DNA from 2 places in the Algoriphagus halophytocola genome. Region 1 is predicted to be linked to the other one. Evidence: riboswitches for the same ligand, from Rfam matches in the RefSeq annotation. Region 1 holds a riboswitch; the other holds the start of a gene.

Region 1 (9,561 bases):
ATCCATTGAAGGTTCTGTCTTTGAATTTGCTGATGTCCGGAGCATCCCAGTGATAATCTGTGGCTTTTTTGCCAAAATCTTCCGCTTCATGGATGACGTTTTGTGTGCTGAGCACGCCACCTTGAGGAATATCAAAAAGAGATTTGCCTACTATACCTCCGTACATGTAGATTTTTTCATCCTTTGGCAGGTCTGAAATTGCAAATTTGTGCTTGGCGGGAATGTCATTCAGCAAAGTGATGTCTTTGCCCGAAAAAGGTATGATTTCTCCTGCGGAAAGGTCTTGCAAGGCAACTAAAACATTGTCCTTTGGATGAATCTGTAATGTTTTATGGTTCATTGAATTTATTGATTATATTGCGCAATCGATTGCGCAAAGTACGTATTTTACTTTAAAAAACGAAAGGCGCTTCGATATTATAATTCTCCTTGAAAGAGAGGCTTTTCGGGGATCTGTTAAACGCTAATTTGATCTTAAGTAGATTTAATATTCACCTTCAACTAAGTGGTAATTACTTCCAAGTTAACAGGAAACAAAAACTACTCAGCTATGGAAAGTATAAATTTAACAAAAAATTGGGCAACCGCACTAGGTTTAACGAATCGATTCCGTAGATGGGGCTGAATTTTATTCGAGAAAGGTTTATACTTGTCTTTAGCTTCAAAAATTATCAATTGACCCATGGTAAATAACTGTAAAAAGTTTTTTCATTTTCTAGTGATTCTGATGTTTCTGGCTTCTTGCCAAGGAACTAGCTCTAAACGTATAATCAAACTCGGCCATGGACTAGGTGTAACCCATCCGGTGCATGAGGCCATGCTTTTTCTAGCAGAGAAAGTAAAAGAAAAATCCGGAGGAGAGATGATCGTGAAAATCTATCCCAATCAGCAATTGGGAAGCGAGCGAGAGCTGGTGGAGCTGCTGCAGATCGGTAGCTTAGGGATGACTAAGGTTTCTTCTGCCGCTCTGGAGGGCTTTGCCCCGACCATGCAGGTCTTTGGCATGCCTTATCTTTTTAGAGATGATGATCACCAAAAGAAGGTTCTACAAGGTGAAATAGGCCGAAAGCTACTATTGGATCCGCAGAAATACCTGCTTCGAGGGCTCTGCTACTATGATTCCGGCAAGCGGAGTTTTTATACCAAAGATAAACCAGTGGAGACGCCTGAAGATTTGGCTGGATTGAAAATCCGCGTGATGGAAAGTAATACAGCTTCTAATATGGTGAGAAGCTTGGGAGGATCGCCGACCCCGGTTTCATTTGGTGAGCTTTATACCGCTTTGCAGCAGGGGATAGTAGATGGGGCTGAAAATAACGCCCCAAGTCTCTACACCTCCAAGCACTATGAAGTTTGTAAGTTTTATAGCATTGATGAACATACTGCCTTGCCGGATGTGATGATCGTGAGTACCAAAGTTTGGGAAAGTCTGAGTGAGCAGGAGAAGCAGTGGTTACAAGAAGCAGCAGATGAGTCTGCTACATACGAGTATAAAATCTGGGCGGAATCTACAGCGGAATCATTGCGGGAACTGGAAAAAGCCGGGGTCACCATCACGTATCCTGATAAGGAGCCTTTTCGTGCTGCGGTAGAATCTATGTACACCGACTTGAAGACCCAGCAACCTGAAATCTATAGGATTGTAGAAGAAATTCGAGCAGTAAAATAACCATTAACCCAAAGTATTTGATATGTTTTCACCCCAATCCAAGTTGAGTCTGGATAGATGGATCGCACATCTTCTGATTTTCTTGATGGCACTTATGGTGCTCAATGTGACCTGGCAGGTCGTTTCACGCTATGTATTTCAAGATCCTAGCTCTTTCACTGACGAACTTTCCCGCTATATGCTTATTTGGGTAGGAATGCTAGGTGCAGCCTATGTGGCTGGCAAAAATGAACACTTAGCCATAGATATTCTACTCACCAAATTGGATGAAAAAGCCCAGGATAAGCTGATGATTTTGATCAATTGCTGCGTCATGGTTTTTGCGCTTGTGGTTATGGTGATTGGTGGTTCTAACCTGGTCTACCTGACTTTTATTTTAGAGCAAAAATCCGCCGTATTACAAATCCCTTTGGCATATATCTATGGTATCATCCCATTCAGTGGGCTTTTAGTGATCTACTACCAAATCGTCGCGATTAAATTTTTGGCAACTCTTAAACCCGCTGTATAATGGAAGTATTAAGCGTATTGATATTAGTGATTTCATTCTTGTTCTTTTTAGGTATAGGGGTTCCGGTGGCCTGGAGCCTGGGGCTTTCTGCTATGCTGACCTTGATGGTGACCGTGCAGACTATGCCGGCTATTACTACCATTGCCCAGCGTATGGGTACAGGGTTAGACAGTTTTTCGCTGCTCGCTATTCCGTTTTTTATTTTGGCGGGAGAGTTAATGAACAGAGGTGGTATCGCCAATCGATTGATAGAATTTGCCAAATCTCTGACCGGAAGAATGCGTGGGGGCTTACTTCACGTAAATATCATTGCAGCCATGCTGATGGGAGCTATTGCTGGATCTGCAGTAGCAGCGGCTTCTTCTATGGGGGGGATTTTGGGTAAAAGAATGGAAAAAGAAGGCTATCCCAAGGAATTGGGAGCTGCGGTAAACATCACCTCCTCCACCACTGGTTTGGTGATACCTCCTTCTAATGTACTTATAGTGTACTCCCTGGCTTCAGGAGGTGTATCAGTGGCAGCACTATTTGTTGCCGGATATCTGCCGGGATTGCTGGTGGGAGGGCTGTTGATGATTACGGCGGCTATTATGGTGAAGATTCACAAGCTTCCAGCAGGAGAGGGATCTAATTTAAAGACCATTTTGAAAACCTTCTGGAGCGCTGTCCCTAGTTTGTTTTTGCTGATTGTGGTTATAGGGGGAATAATTGGTGGAGTATTTACAGCTACTGAAGCCTCTGCTATTGCAGTAGTTTATTCTCTGGTATTGTCGCTTATCTACAGAGAGCTGAAGGTTAAAGATCTTCCTGCAGTTTTGCTTAAGTCAGCGGAAACCACCGCAGTGGTAATGCTCCTGATTGCGACTTCCATGGCCATGTCATGGGTGATGTCCAGTGAAGAAATCCCTCAAAATATCTCCAATGCATTATTGGGGCTCAGTGATAATATCTTTGTGATCTTGATTATGATCAATTTGCTGCTGCTCTTTGTAGGGATCTTTATGGACATGACCCCGGCAGTCTTGATATTTACCCCTATCTTTTTGCCAGTGGTGACTGCTTTGGGAGTGGATCCTGTGCATTTTGGAATTATGATGGTTTTGAATCTTTGTATTGGACTTTGTACTCCGCCTGTAGGATCTATTCTATTTATTGGTGTGGGCGTAGCGAATACTTCTATTCAAAAAATCTTAAAACCCATGTTGCCATTTTATGCTGCCATGGTTTTGGCCTTGATCCTGATTATGCTTTTCCCTGAGATTACTCTTTGGCTTCCAAGAGTATTTGGAGTGTAAAAGCGATTGAAGTTAAAGAATAATAAAACGAGGCTGTCTCAAAAGGCTTCTACGAGTCTGATTGAGGGGAGTCGAAGGCCGATTTCTGTAAATTAGGCTACATTTCGACTTCGCTAAATGTGACATGCATACTTTTGAGACAGCCCGATTAAAAGTCTTCTTTACTACACGGATAGGACTTTGACTCAGTAAACCAAGAACCCGGATGGCCCTCTACCTGCCTCAAAAGTTCTGATTACAGAACCAGTTTCAGAAAGAACAGTTACGATGCCGTTTCCTTGGAAGCCATTTGAATTAGAGACGTAAATCTGATCCAAGTTATGGTCGTAACCAATGCCATAGAACCCTGATCCTGTCATTAATTCCGTAACAGTCGCAGCGTTTCCTTCTATGTCAATACTCAGCACGGCATCATTGTAATCTGGCCACCCTGAGCTAGTCAACACATACATTTCATCGTCGCCATCGAAAGCGATTCTGCTAGTAGCATTGGCCACTGGTACGGTGTAAGTAGTGCCTAGAGTTAGGCTGCTCAGATTTACAGTATAGAAAATCACCTCATCGGCTGCCACTGCATATACCCAAAGAATCCCGTCTTCAGCATAGAATTGCCGAGGTGAAGCTTCCAGGTCAAGGGTCGTAACTACAGCTTCCTGAGTGGCATCGATAATTTCGATTTTGTTTTCTTCAGAACCAGCTACAATGATGTAATTGCCATGAGCGAAAAGGTCTTCAGGTTTGTTTGAAACTTCGATTTTCTTGGAAACTACTCCGCCGTCTAGACCATTTACCACTGCTACATAAGAATCTGGAGTGCCGTAATTAGCGTCATAAGGGCCATAATCGCTGATGAAAAGCTTATTGCCATTTACAGCCAGAGATCTCGGCTGGTCCAGATCGGCTACCACAGCACCTGAACTTTTGAAATCCCCCGGATTGACGATCTCCACTTTACCGGTATTTGCCACCAAATACAATCTGTCGGCTTCCAGCACCATGTCTTCCAACAAACCTGCAAATGGGCGTGCATTTTCTGCTTCAAAAATGTTTGGAAGCAGTTCTTTCGTGTTTGGGTTGAGGTGATAGACTTCTCCGTCATTGGTACCGAAGTTCCCCTCATTCATGATCAATATGCCGGATTCATACTTGCCTAATGGCTTTTCATCTCCACTGTCGGAGCAGGCAAAAGAGATAGAAATCAAGGCTGAAGCCCAGAGAAATTGTTTTAAGTTCATAATAGTATGGATAAGTTAAATTGAAAAGATCTTCCTGGCATGGCTCTCAAGTAGAGCACCTGATAGTCGGTGTCGAGAATATTGTTGATTTGAAAACTGAGTGGAAAACGGACTTTGCCCAGCTGAATTCCGCTGTAGCCAAGTCCCAAATTGAAAAGCTGATAAGATGGCATCAGGCGCGGGTTATCCGCCGTAACTGATCGTTCTCCCACGTAAAATGTGCTCGCAAAGGCCGAAAAGTCCTGCATCTCTACTCTGAGTTTTGCGTTAGCCTGATGCTGTGGAGAGTAAGGCAATTGCTTGCCTACCGATTGGTCATTTTCGTCCGTTCCTTTGGTGGTTACTGCTTTGGAGAAGGTATAGGATATATTTAGATCCCAATTCCAAGTCCCAACAGTTCCATCCAAACTTCCTTGATATTCTACACCTTCATTACTGACCTTTTTGATATTTTCCGGAGTCCAGAAACTTCCTTTTGGCAGCCAGATTATCCAGTTATCCACAGACATTTTGTAATAAGTCAAGCTTTGTTTCCAGTTAAGATTTCCTGTTTTGTTCCAAGTCAGGCCGATTTCTCCGCTTAGGCTTTCTTCGGGAAGTAGGTCTGGATTGCCTCCGGGATTCCAGAATCTATCATTCAGCGTCGGGACTTTAAAGCCTTTCCCGAAGGAAGTTTTAAGTTGTAAGGACTGCGAGTTTCTGTTCCAAAAGCTCCAATCCATTCCAAGGTTGGGAGTAAAGGGAGCAAAAGTGCCATCATAAACCAATTGCCTAAGATTTAACGCAAATGAGAGCTTTTCAGAAGGGGAGAAATTTGTGCTTTGATACAACTCAATTCGATTATCCTCAGCTTGGTAGGTGCTGAGATCACCTTTGGTCAGCGTATATCTGGTGCCAAATTTTGAAGTCCATTTGGTGGAAATTTCCTGATCCCAATCACCAGCCATAAAGTATTGTGTGCTGTTGTTTTGACTCGCATTGAACAGTTGCTCATTTCTTACAAAACCCGTTTTCAGATTCCAGACCGATTTTTCTTCAAAATGGAAATAATCTATTACAGCGCGGAAAGCTTGATCTTCCTGTTCATCTTCAGTGTTTGAGCCGATGACAGGCTGAACTTCCCGGTTGGTTTTATTCCACCAGAAAGCTGTTTTCAATTGGTTGTTTTCATTCAGATTCCAAGCCAGATCCTGTGCAAGACCGATTTGCTCAAACTGCGCATGATCTTCTTTTACTTCCGGCGTACCAAATTGTCCCAAGTCTTTGTAGGGAAAATTGTTTTTGGCAAACTCCCTGTAAATTTTCGTTTTGCTACTGAAGTTAGAGGTAGAAAATCCTGCAAAAGCTGAAGAATTAAACAAACCAAAGCTTCCGAACTGCTGAGAAATTCTAGCCTGAAACCCCTTGGCAAATTCGGTTTCGGTGCCTAAATGAACAGAACCTCCAATGGCTTCATTTCCGAAAAGTGCTCCTGCATTGCCGAACTGCAAACTCACTTGATCGATGGCGGAAATAGGTAGAATGGATAAGTCACTTTGCCCGAGTGAGGGACTGTTGATGGGTAAGCCGTTCCAAAAAACTGCAGTATGACCTGCTGAAGTACCGCGAAAAGATGGGGAAGCGATCATTCCTGCTCCGTATTGCCTCACGAAAACCGGTGATTGCTCTTGCAAAATATTTCCAAGAGATCTTCCCTGGAAGTCCTGCAAATCCTTTTTTGACCAGCTGATAACTTTTTGCCCTTGGGCAAATCTATCCAAAGCCGGCGCATAGACTTCCACCTCAGCCAGAGGAATCGTATCCTGACTGATCGGGCTAAAGCCCACAAAAGAGTAAACCCACAAGAGCAAAGTCATGCCTGATCGAATTAGTTTAAATCCGATTCGGGCTTGAAGAGAAATGGGAAGAAAGGATCGGAACCGCAAAATGCGACTCGGGTACATTCTTCGTCGCTTTTCCTCCGAAAGCACAGAATCAACAGAAACGGGCAGGTCTCCTGGCTCACCTAAATTTGCCGCCTTCTCATCCCGAATTGGTTTCGGAACAATGGCATGGTTGACAAATCTGCGGAAAAATCCGCTCGGTTTACAGTTGCGGGGACAGCTTTGGTTTTACACCAAATTCCCTTTTAATCCCAAGAGCTCAGTTGCGAGTTTGGGAACCTATTTCGGCTGCAAAAGTAGATCGGGAAAGCTTAGAAAAAAAATCTGTTTAGAGACAAATTTTGGAAGTGGCGAATTCCCGAGCTTATTTTGGGCTTCAATTATTCCAATAAAATCTGTGAAAAACCATCGAATTAGTTTCTTTTTTTCTTTACTGTTTTTGTTCGTAATCCTTTCTTTTTCAGGGTGCAATGAGAAAGTGGGCAAGGGTGAAAATACGCTAGAAAAATTAGTCATAAGCTATGCATCTGGCTTTACTATTTCTAAGGGAGAAAACTTTTGGAAGGTAGAAGTGACTCAGCCATGGACGGGTGCAGATAGAATTTTTTCCTATTTGGTTTTGGAAGAAAATGCTGAAAAACCAACCGGGAATTTCGATGCAATCATTCAGCTCCCGGTAGAAAAAGTCATCCTGACTTCGACTACTCAAATCCCACATTTGGATATGCTGGATGAAACGAAAAAGTTGATTGGATTTCCGAATCTGGACCTGATTTCATCGGAAAAAACATGGCAACATATTGATGCTGGGAATGTTACTGACTTGGGTTCAGGGCCTTCGGCAAATACAGAAATGGTGATCGATTTGGCTCCGGATTGGATCATGATTTCTACGCTGGGAGATGATCTGAAGTACTTGGATTTGCTGGCACAGGCTGAGATTCCCGCAGTAATTAATGGAGAATATGTGGAGCAACATCCGCTAGGAAGAGCGGAATGGATTAAGTTTACAGGGGTGCTTTTAGGGAAATATGAGGAATCGAAACTAGCTTTTGAGCAGGTGGAAAATGACTATTTGGAAGCTGAGAAATTGAGTGATTCGATTGTTGATTCACTTCGGCCTACTGTGCTGAGCGGGGTGCTTTATCAGGATATTTGGTATGCCCCGGGAAGTGAAAGTTGGGGGGCGAAGATCCTACAAAATGCTGGTGGCGACTATATTTTCTCCGATCAAAAAGGAACTGGTTCTGCGCAACTGAACTATGAATATGTGCTTGAAAATGCATTGGAAGCTGATTTTTGGATAGGATCCGCTGATTTTCTGGATTTAGAAACTATGGGGAATGCAGAGACTCGCTATAAGGCATTTAAGGCCTTCAAATCAGGAAATGTGTTTTCATACACCCAAAAGCGAGGTAGAGAAGGAGGGTTGGAGTATTTTGAGTTGGGCTACATGCGACCGGATTTGATTCTAAAAGATTTGATCAAAATCCTTCATCCTGATTTACTTCCAGCGTATGAGTTGTATTTTTATCAACAACTCCATGCAAAAAAATAGTCCATTTCTTCTTCTCTCGGCCGCGTTGGTTCTGCTGCTTTTCAGTTTTCTGCTGAATGTCAGTTTGGGATCCGTGTCTATTTCACCGAACGAAATTCTTTCAGGAATTTTCACTGGAGAATGGACAAAAGCGTCACGGGAACAGATTATTTTGAACTACAGAATCCCAAAAGCTTTGGTCGCTATTTTGGCAGGAATAGGACTCAGCATCAGTGGTTTGCAGATGCAGACTTTTTTCAGGAATCCATTAGCAGGACCGTTTGTATTGGGGATTAGTTCAGGCGCGGGGCTTGGGGTGGCGATTTTGATGCTTGCTGGTTCTGCTTTTGGACTAGCTGCTTTTGGTGGGGCGATTAATCCTTGGGCTATCGCCATTGCAGGGACGTTGGGTGCTAGTTTGGTATTGCTGACCGTGAGTTTGGTAGCTTGGAAAGTGAAAGACAGCATGACGCTTTTGATCGTCGGGCTGATGTTTGGTTCTGCGGTTTCGGCTGTGATATCTGTTCTTTCTTATTTTTCAGGAGCGGAAGCATTGAAGCTTTTTACCATTTGGTCCATGGGAAGTCTAGGCGGATTGGTTTGGGGCCAGGTTTGGGTTCTTGGTTTGGTGAATGTCATCGGAATCGTACCCGTGATCGCCTCAGTCAAATCCTATAATGGAATGCTACTGGGCGAGAGTTATGCCAAAAGCATGGGGGTCAATCCTGAACGTCTGCGTTGGTTGATGATTCTCAGTACAGGATTGTTGGCTGGAAGTGTTACTGCATTTTGTGGGCCGATTGCTTTTATAGGAATTGCGGTGCCACATTTGGCTAGAATTGTCTGGAAAACCTCTGACCATAGAATCCTGTTTCCAGCTTCAGCCTTGGTAGGAGCAAGTTTGTTGCTTCTATGTGATGCCGTAGGTCAGCTTCCTGGATCTGCACAGACCTTACCCATTAATGCAATTACATCACTTGTTGGAGCTCCGATAGTGATCGGTTTGGTGCTTCGCAAAAACTTCAGTAAAGAATTCTAGCCATGAGAAAAGCATCAATCATCGGTAGAAATCTTAGCCTTGGATACTCCAAAGGCAATATGAAAAAGGAAATTCTAAATGGATTGGAATTTGAGCTCTTTTCCGGCGAAATGACCTGTTTGCTGGGACCAAATGGTGTCGGGAAATCAACCCTTGTGAAGGCTGTTTTAGGTCAATTGAAGCCCTTCCGAGGTGAAGTTTTGCTCCATAAAAAAACCATTTCTGAGTATTCAAATGAGGAATTAGCAAAGGAACTTTCAGTGGTTTTGACTGAGCCATTTTTGCCGGGAAATATGACCGTAGTGCAATTGGTAGCTATGGGTAGAATTCCCCATACAGGATGGACAGGAAAGCTGGAGGAAAAGGATAAGGAAGTGGTTCGAAATGCACTT
Region 2 (9,561 bases), 2.0 Mb from region 1:
AGGCAATCGGAGAGGCAATCAGGATTGACAGCAAAACCAACCGCACGAAATTTCCTGAAAGAATATTCAAAATCTGGAAGGTGGAAGCCCCTAACACTTTGCGGATACTCACCTCCTTCAAGCGCTGCTGGATCAAATAAGAAGATAATCCAAATAAGCCCAAACAGGCCAGAATGATCGCAATGGTGGAAAAAAGATTCATAATCTTCCCCAGCTGCATTTCCGACTGATACATTCTGGTATAATCCTCATCCAGGAATTTGTAGGAATAAGGCATTTCTGGCAATACTTTGTCCCAGGTTTTCTCTATAAAATCCAGGGTCTCCGGAATATTCTCCCCGTTGATTTTCACCAACAATCTTCCACCCCAGGAAGCGGTAAACAGAACCAAAGGCTGGATGTCATTTCGTAGGGACTGAAAATGGAAATCTTTAATCACCCCCACCACAGGACCCTGGTCATTAAGGATCATTTCCTTTCCCACGGCTTCTTCTGGGCTCCAGCCGAATTTAGCAGCAGCACTTTCTGTGATGATGTAGTGAAACGCTAGTTCATCATTACCTTCTGAATCAGTCTGCATTACCTGTTGCTCAGTAAAATTAGACCCCGCCAAAAGTTCCAATCCTGTGACCTGAATAAAGTTTTCATCTACTGGATTACCATTCACAGCGATGACCTCATTTTCCGGTCTAGTAGGCAAATTCATACTGTAACCACTGGAAATGCTCACCGGACTGGATCCAGTTCTGGAAACCTCCAGTATCTGAGAATTGGACTTCAGCTCCTTCTTGAGTGTATTGACCTTCTGAAATCCGGTACCCCAGCCTACTGGGAGAGAAAGGATGTGTGACCTATCGTATCCCAAATCCCTGCTATGGATAAAATTGAGCTGCCCTTGCACAATCAATGTGGCTATGATGAGAAACACAGAGATCCCAAATTGAAAGACAGTCAATGATTGCTGCAGCCATTTTGCTGAATCGGTGTTTTTAAAAACTCCCTTCAGCACCTTCATTGGTTGAAATTTGGACAGAATCAGGGCTGGATAAGCCCCTGCGGTTAAACTAATCACCAGGACAAGGCTTAGTGCAAAGCCTATAAATACAGGGGTTAGCAAATCTTCCAAATGCAATTGACGGTTGATCAAATTATTAAAACCGGGAAGAAATAGGTAAACCAATATTATGCTGACCAGTACTGACAATCCGGAAAGCAAGCAGGATTCCCCAATAAACTGCCAAAAAAGCTGGGAAGGCTGTGCTCCGGAAACTTTTCGAATCCCTACTTCCTTGGCACGCTCCACAGATTTGGCAGTACTCAGGTTGATATACGTAAAACAAACAATGACCAATATTAAAAATGCCACTCCTGCTAACATATACAGGTATTCTATGCTTGTGTTGGGCACAAAATCTGAATATGGGGAATGTAAATGCACCCGATCAAAAGGCTCTAAGGTAAAATTGATATTTGCTCCCACATCCGCTGATTCCTTTTCCATAAAAGGGGGGATTTTTTCCGCCAGACTCCCAAAAGAGCTTTGATCTTGAAGAAGCAAGTAGGTGGTGTAATTGGCATTCCAATAGGTGTTATTTTGATTCTGTCCCAAAGAAGAAAATGAAGCCAAAAAATCAAATCGAAACTGGGAGTTATAGGGGTAATCTTCCATTACTCCGGTTACTTCAAACATGGTTTTACTTTCACCGATCTCAAGCCCTTGTCCCACAGGGTTGGAATCCCCAAAATATTTTTTGGCCATGCTTTCTGTCAAAACTACCTTATCGGGACCATTCAGGGCTGTTTTGGGATTTCCTTGTAGCATAGTGAAAGCAAAGGCATCAAAGAAGGTGGAGTCAGCATACATAAAATCCGGTTCTGTAACGGGGCTTCCCTGAAGTTGCAAAATCGCAGCCGATTTACTCATCCGGATTCCTTTCTCAACTTCTGGAAAGGTGCTGGAAAAAACCTGGGCTACCTTCGTACTGGTGAACGTACCCTTTTCACTTTCATCTGAGCCCAAAAAGGAATATTCCATCACTACCCTACCTATTCTTTTTGCATTGGGCTGAAAGGAATCATAGCTCATTTCATGATTGATAAACATGGCAATCAATAAGCAAGAGGTAATCCCGATGGATAAGCCAAGCATGTTGATGAGGGTAGATGTCTTGTTTTTCCAAAGTGTCCTTCTGGCGATTTTAAAATTATTGAGAAACATATCGATGTGATTAGTTTTATATTCGCTGTTTTTGATTCCTATAATTCCCGGCCTGAATAAGAGCAGGACATCCCATATAAACTTGCTATCAGCTTTAAATCTCCCCTCCTTTTCCAAACGATCATGATATAGCTCCAGCAAATCACCCTCTATAGAATCGAGTAATTCTTTAGTGCAAAACCAGCGGAAAAATCGAAGAAACAACCGGGGTGGCTTGATTTCCTTTTGCATCGTATATCTTAGGTAAGCTTGAGTTTCCAGGCTACCTCCGGAATAGAATTCCAAAGCTCTTCCCTAGTTTGTCTGGTATAGTGCATTGCTTCCTTGCCAAGGGCTGTAATACGAAAGTATTTTTTAGGACGACCTGCTCGTTCTTTGGTACTTTCTCCCTCCCTTGATTTCAGGTATCCTTTCTCATCCAGTCTTTTCAGTGCGGTCTGCAAGGCTCCTACACTCACACTGCGATTCAATCTGCTTTCTATTTCATTTTTGATGGAAACCCCATAGGCCTCATCAAATAGGACCCCAACGGTAAGCATGACCACTTCCTCAAATTCTCCTAATTGGTACTTCTTCATTTCAATAGAATTTATTCCTATTTGTAGTATTAAAATAATGCCAAACCAAAAACGCCTTCTAACGTTTGTTTTGACGCCTGTTTGGAATACTTTTCAAGTAAAAGTGGACGATTTCGTTCGGTTTTGGGACAAGAAGATTAAACCCGCATTATGCATTAGCAATTGCAATTACTTCAAAATTAGGCACTACGTTGCTGCTTTCGACTTCAGCATAGCAGCGCTATGCCTCAATCTCCAAACAACCTGATTTTATTGCAATACTGCCCTCATCACGAAAACTAATGCAAAATCCGGGTTAAAGAGAGGAGGGCACTCATGGTTACCAAAAATACAGGAGCCCCTAAATCACTGCTTCATCCCCAGCAGTCACAAACTTGCCGGCAGACTGAATTAAAGTTGCGCTCATTTTTCCGTATACGCTCTTGTTTTTTGATCTCAATAACTAAAAAAACTCCGATTGATCTCTTTGGTGTAAATTTGGGCAGATAGGGAGCAAGACGCTGGAGGGCAAAAAAAATTACTCCAAAAATGCTAATCTAGAAGTTTAACCCCTATGCTTTCTTATTTAATTGATCTTTAAGATGCAAGTAGCCCCGCAAGGCTACCTGCTGTATATCTTCTTAAGAAGCAACTGGATTTTCTATCATTTGTCGTATTTCTCTTGCTGCACTTACCATTTCAATCAAGGCTTTTTTGGTTTCTTCCCAATGGCGGGTTTTCAGTCCGCAATCAGGGTTGACCCAAAGTTGATGGGCAGGAATTACAGCTTGTGCTTTTTCCAAAAGATTGAGCATTTCATCTTTAGACGGCACCCGTGGGGAATGAATATCGTAAACCCCTGGGCCGATTTCGTTCGGATAATTGAAATCAGCAAAGGCGTCTAACAATTCCATTTGCGAACGTGAACACTCAATAGTAATAACATCTGCATCCATGTCTGCAATGTTTTGAATGATGTCATTAAACTCTGAATAACACATGTGTGTATGGATTTGTGTTGCATCATTCACAGCACTTGCAGCTATTCTGAAGGCACGTACCGCCCATTGCAAATAGGCTTGCCAGTCGGCTTTGCGCAAAGGCAATCCTTCACGAATAGCAGGTTCATCGATTTGAATTACTTTGATGTTTGCTTTTTCGAGGTCGCATACTTCATCGCGTATAGCCAATGCTATCTGTGTGCAGGTTTGAGAACGTGGTTGGTCATTTCTAACAAACGACCACTGAAGAATGGTCACGGGACCTGTCAACATACCCTTCACTAATTTTTGGGTTAGTGTTTGTGCATATGACGACCATTTCACTGTCATAGGTGCTGGACGGGAAACGTCTCCAAAAATAATCGGTGGTTTTACACATCTGCTCCCGTAGCTTTGTACCCATCCGTATTTCGTAAATGCAAATCCTTCGAGTTGCTCGCCAAAATATTCCACCATGTCGTTGCGTTCAAACTCTCCATGTACCAAAACATCAATACCTATTTGTTCCTGAAAACGAATAGTCTCTTCTGTTTCCCTGGCAATTAGCTCATCGTATTGTTGTTGGCTTAACTTTCCTTTTTTAAATTTTGCTCTCCAACTGCGTACTTCTGCCGTTTGGGGAAATGAACCGATTGTGGTGGTCGGAAACAAAGGCAAATTCAACGCTTGGTGTTGTATTTTCTTTCGGATGGCAAATTCACTTTCCCGTTGTGCGTGTTTGTCTGTGATAGCAAGCACACGTTCTTTTACCTTGTTGTTGTGCACCAAATCAGAGGTACTGCGCCTGGTGTTAGCCAATCTGTTTTCTTCTAATTTCTCTGCTGCGTTTTGGTCTCCCACTGCTAATTGTTTCAGCGTTACAATTTCATCCAGTTTTTGTTTGGCAAAGGCAAGCCACTGTTTTATTTCGGGATTTAGCGCTGTTTCAAAATCCAGGTCGCAGGGTGAATGAAGCAGTGAACAAGACGGTGCTATCAAAATTCTGTCTTGGCCAATTTTGCGAATGGCCTTATGGATCAGCGCCAGTGAATTTTCAAAATCGTTTTTCCATACGTTTCTACCGTCCACAAGGCCAAGCGATAATTGAGTTTTTGGAGACAGTTTGTCGCTTTCCAAAATATCGTCTAACTGTTTGGGGCAACGCACCAAGTCTAAATGCAAAACGTTTACAGGAAGCGAAAGCGCCAGATCCAAGTTGTCAGCAAAGCAATCAAAATAATTGGCAATGGTGATGTTGATAAATGGAAATGCTTTTCTGATTTCGGCATAAACAAATCGGAACGCTTCTTTTGCTTTGTCGCTTAAATCCAATGCCAAAAATGGCTCGTCAAACTGCACCCATTCTACGCCAGAATCATTTAATCTGTCGAGAACATCCAGGTAAACCGGCAGCAAATTTTTAATTAAGTCCAATCGGTCAAAACCGGCTTCCTTTTCCTTGCCTAAAAGCAAATAGGAAACCGCTCCAATAATCACTGGTTTGGTCACAAAACCTGAATATTTTGCTTCATTAAATTCATCTACAACTTTGGTAGAAAACAGCTTGAACTTTTGGTTTTTATGGAATTCGGGAACAATGTAATGGTAGTTGGTATCAAACCATTTTGTCATTTCCATTGCGGTAATATCCAATCCTTCTTTCTGATAACCTCTGGCCATGGCGAAATACAGGTCAAGTTCGGTTTTCTTGTTGTTCAGAATTACTTCATGGTAACGTTCGGGAATTGCCCCGACCGTTAGGGACATATCCAACACTTGATCGTAAAAGGAAAAGTCATTGGAGGGAATTAGGTCAATCCCTGCATTTTTTTGGATTTGCCAATTTTGCTGACGGATACTGTGTCCTGCGTTTATCAGTTCTTTAACCGATGTTTTGCCTGACCAATACTGTTCACAGGCTTTTTTCAATTCTCTGTTGCCACCAATTCGCGGGTAGCCTAGATTGCTTGTTAGCATTTTGTTGGTTTTTAAATGATGAATAAATCAGTTAAAAGCCCTTTTGCTGAACTTCACAATGCTTGGTAGGAAATGAATAGTAAGAAAGGGAATACATCCAAAACGAAAAAAGACACAATACTCCCCTAGTATTATGCTGGATGTATCAGACCTGACTAGATGCTTCAAATCGCGAAAGCATTGTCAATTCGGAACAGGCAGGTCTCCTGACTTGTAACAGTTTTACCTTCCTTCCCATCCTATTAGTAGAACAGTGGATTTATATTGGCAAAACCTTTTGGTGTTACTTACAGTTGCGCGACAGTTCGTGATTTTCACACGATTCCCTATTAATACACAGTTAAGTATAACCTTTTCCGGTTGATGAAGAAATAAAGTAAAGAACTTATAGGGGGCGAATATACGATAAATTTAGAAACCCAAATTTTTAATTGTGAGGGGCAGGTTCTCCGGTTCGCATTTTTGTTCTGGGGTCAGCTTTAGCTCCCTAGCAGATGGAGCGAGTAAAATTTATTAATGCCTGTGTTTTTTAAACGTGAAAAAATTCGTGCTGCTCATGTGAATTTGTCAAGTTATCCTACCCTACTTCCGGCAATGGTAGAGAGATGCCTGGAGTCAAAAGCTATAAAAATACCCAACCTTTGCCCATAGACGAGTTCGGAAACCTTCCTGAATAAATTTGTCGGTACGGTAATCTAAACTCCACTCTAGTTTTTGACTGGAAGCAATCAGTTTACCGAGGGATAATACCAAGCGATTTTCGATTTCGAACTCCCCGCCCTGAAGACTAAAAATAGGTTCATTAGATAAAAGCAAATAATGCTCTCCAGGATCTAAGGTACTCCCTGAAAGCGGAATTTCTGTTGCTAGTCGGTACCGAAGTCTGATTTCTAAGGGATCACCTTTGGTGAAGGTTTGATCTGTACGAAAACGATGTGCCAGTTTCAATCCTCTCAGGCGGTTTACTGCGGCAAATTGCTGAATAATCCTATTGGCATTTGCCCCCTTTTGAATTCTGTGAAATACCCCAAATGCGATACTTTTTGAAGGGTTCAATTTGAAATCATAAAAACCCATCAAGTCCGTCCTGTAGTGGGTGAATTGCAATTCATCTTTTTGATCGCCGGAATTGTTATAGAAAATATCCTGATGCTCAATTTTAAAAATTATCTTTTGATCATTCTTCAACTTCTTAGTTAGTGCTGCTTCGGGAAAGAATCCAGTAAAAAACTGAGGGTCCTGAGCAAAAGAAGTCTCCAAACTTAGAAGTAACAGTAAACTAGTCAAGTAAAACTTTCTCATCTTAATACAAGAGGTTTTCACTAGGTACCAAGGCTATTTTGCGTTTAAAGATGAGAGTGCCCTTTTCAGAAAACAAGCCCTCAAATAGCTGCGAGGCTCCAGTCTCATCAGGACCTACAAATTCTATTTCGAAGCGGGTCAGGATTCCTTCTAGACTATTCTCATCAAAAAAATCTTCCAGGTCGTCTGCTTTGCCAGAATATTGGATTTGAATCCGTTTTATATCTGAACTTTTATACTCATCAAGAAGATAATCCTCCAAGCCAGCTTGAACTTCCTTTGGTAGCTCTTTAAAATCTACCTCAATTTCTACGTCTTGAATCAAACCCAAAGAGTCAAATTCTACGCTATAAAACTTACCTATTAACTTGAATTTGGCTTCATAGGAATACCCTGATTCGAAGATTTCCTGATACCATTTTGGTCTTTTTGTAGTTTCGAAAGCATCATAGAGCCAATCTCTGGCCTCTTTAGGAACTTCTTTTTCCTCCACACGAAGCTCTCTCTCGATTTTGTCCTGAGCAAAAAGAGCCCCGGAGATCATCCAACAGAAGATCAGAATTGGAGTAGGTTTGAGAATAAGTTTTAGCATGGATTTCATTCTTGAGCAATCGTAATTGAAATAAATACGATAAACTTAAGTAAAAGCTTAAAATTTAATGGATTTATTTGCCTTTTTCCCTGCTTAATTGAAGTCCGATCGACCTTAGGACAGGGTGGGATCGCCATAAGTATCCATCTTATTACCAAATTCTGAATGGTATCGGCAGTTTACTATTTTCAGTTTTTTTGGATTGGAACCTATCACCATTCTTTATGGAAAAAATTTTATCTGATTATCCGCAATGATGCCAATAGTTAAAGAATGAGGCTGGATAGTAGCGGATAATCGTCCACCGACAACAGTCCACTGCCCACAGCACGTAGAAAAAAACCTTAACCCATAATTTCTCTCGCTACTGGTAAGAAAGCGGATAATCATAAAATTTTAAACGGAGAAATTATTTCAGAGACTAACCCAGCCTATTAAACCTACTGTTTTGCCATTTCGACCTCATGGGAATTTCCTGTGCGGGAATTTACCAGTAAGCTGATGGTGTGGACCACAGGATAATAAAAGCCAAAGATTGATCCCCTTGTAGGGTTTCTTGGTCAGGTAGTTGGATGGCATTCCCATCTCATGCCAAGGCTGCTTCCAGGGTATCACCCCCTGCTCCAGTTTCTCAATAATCAGGTCGGTAAACTTCTGATAGATATCCGGTGATCCCTTTGGGCTTTGTTTACCTCGCTCCTTGTTTCTTCCAAAGTCTTTTCCCCCTTTTCTCTTAGTGGATGTTTTTGCTAGTGTCTTCATAGTCTTTTGTGTTTTGGTTTGACAAATACTTATGAAGCTGCACCAGCCTGAGACCGGCACTACCTGCAAGAGGAAACGGAATAAATCAGCAAAGGCAAGTGCGTGGGCTTTATGCCGAAGTCTCTTGCCTCGTGTGACGGGATCAGGCTAAATTGGCGGAAGAAGGAATGGAAAAAATCTTATTTTCATACAGAGTGTCTAGTGGAAACTTGCTAGTCAAAACCCATAATTTAGCCTACTAGAATCAAATAAATGAACAGTTAATAAGGTTGAACCTTTAAAGTCCTGGGTTAAAAAACAATCTTATTGCTCCCCGGCGGATATTTTCACTTCTACTGGTGTTTTCAGCCACTGCAATGTCAATAAAATCATTTCCATCAAAATCATTCATAGTTACATCGTATAGCTCAGCATCCTCATGGATGAAAGTATGAATTGCCTCATCAAACTGCCCAGCCCCTCGGCCATATAGAATACTAAAATCCCTGCTCTCTGCATTTAAGGTGAATATATCCAACAAGCCGTCGTTGTTCAGGTCTATAATTTTAATGTGAATCGGACGCTCCCCTACCTGAAACTTTCCTGACTCTGCAAATAATCCTTTACCATCATTGAAAAGCACCTGAACAAAGTTTGAAGAGGCCATCAACACTACATCCAAATCACCATCTCCATCTAGATCTCCAAGCCCTATTTCCCTTGATACTTCATCGAAATATTGGGAGCCTAAAAACAAATCTGGATTGAGATAGATTATTTCCGTAGGGTTAGAAAAGCTACCTGTGCCATCCCCCTTAAAAACCACTAGCCCTATTCCATTTTCACCACCTGGATACGGTGTTTGTACAATTGCAATAATATCCTCCGTATTATTCCCATCTACATCCCCAATGCTGAAGTTTAATGGGTAGCCAATTTTTAGATCTTTGATATCTTGGTCAATTACATTACCCACAAATAAAGGGTCTGCCAGTTTACCACTCTGGTTCAGATATAAGCCAAAATAATCTATTACAGAGCCTCCCGCCACTTCTGTAAGAATATCAGGAAAACCGTCTCCATTGGCATCTAGTATTTCAATAGGCTCACCGCTGTAGGAGCCAGTATGTTCTAATGCTTCTGGTGCACCTTCCGCTTTACCTTTAAATAACTCCATTGTAGTCGGGTTGGCAA

Evidence for each region. A riboswitch is a leader RNA that binds a small molecule or an ion and turns the genes downstream of it on or off. The one in region 1 is predicted to bind cobalamin.
Region 2: another riboswitch for cobalamin. It lies ahead of metE (5-methyltetrahydropteroyltriglutamate--homocysteine S-methyltransferase); the one in region 1 lies ahead of PBT90_RS14040 (TonB-dependent receptor).

What each region holds. Positions count from the first base shown of each region.
Region 1 is NZ_CP115160.1:3,373,404-3,382,964, reverse strand. It holds gene PBT90_RS14065 (UxaA family hydrolase) at 1-340, opposite strand, end outside; gene PBT90_RS14060 (TRAP transporter substrate-binding protein) at 683-1,669, shown strand; gene PBT90_RS14055 (TRAP transporter small permease) at 1,692-2,180, shown strand; gene PBT90_RS14050 (TRAP transporter large permease) at 2,180-3,475, shown strand; gene PBT90_RS14045 (YncE family protein) at 3,661-4,710, opposite strand; gene PBT90_RS14040 (TonB-dependent receptor) at 4,707-6,566, opposite strand; cobalamin riboswitch at 6,680-6,891, opposite strand; gene PBT90_RS14035 (ABC transporter substrate-binding protein) at 6,991-8,151, shown strand; gene PBT90_RS14030 (iron ABC transporter permease) at 8,138-9,169, shown strand; gene PBT90_RS14025 (ABC transporter ATP-binding protein) at 9,172-9,561, shown strand, end outside.
Region 2 is NZ_CP115160.1:1,332,115-1,341,675, reverse strand. It holds gene PBT90_RS05925 (ABC transporter permease) at 1-2,503, opposite strand, end outside; gene PBT90_RS05920 (PadR family transcriptional regulator) at 2,458-2,796, opposite strand; gene metE (5-methyltetrahydropteroyltriglutamate--homocysteine S-methyltransferase) at 3,417-5,732, opposite strand; cobalamin riboswitch at 5,912-6,102, opposite strand; gene PBT90_RS05910 (DUF2490 domain-containing protein) at 6,348-7,034, opposite strand; gene PBT90_RS05905 (hypothetical protein) at 7,036-7,626, opposite strand; gene PBT90_RS05900 (ArdC family protein) at 8,089-8,388, opposite strand; gene PBT90_RS05895 (FG-GAP repeat domain-containing protein) at 8,666-9,561, opposite strand, start outside.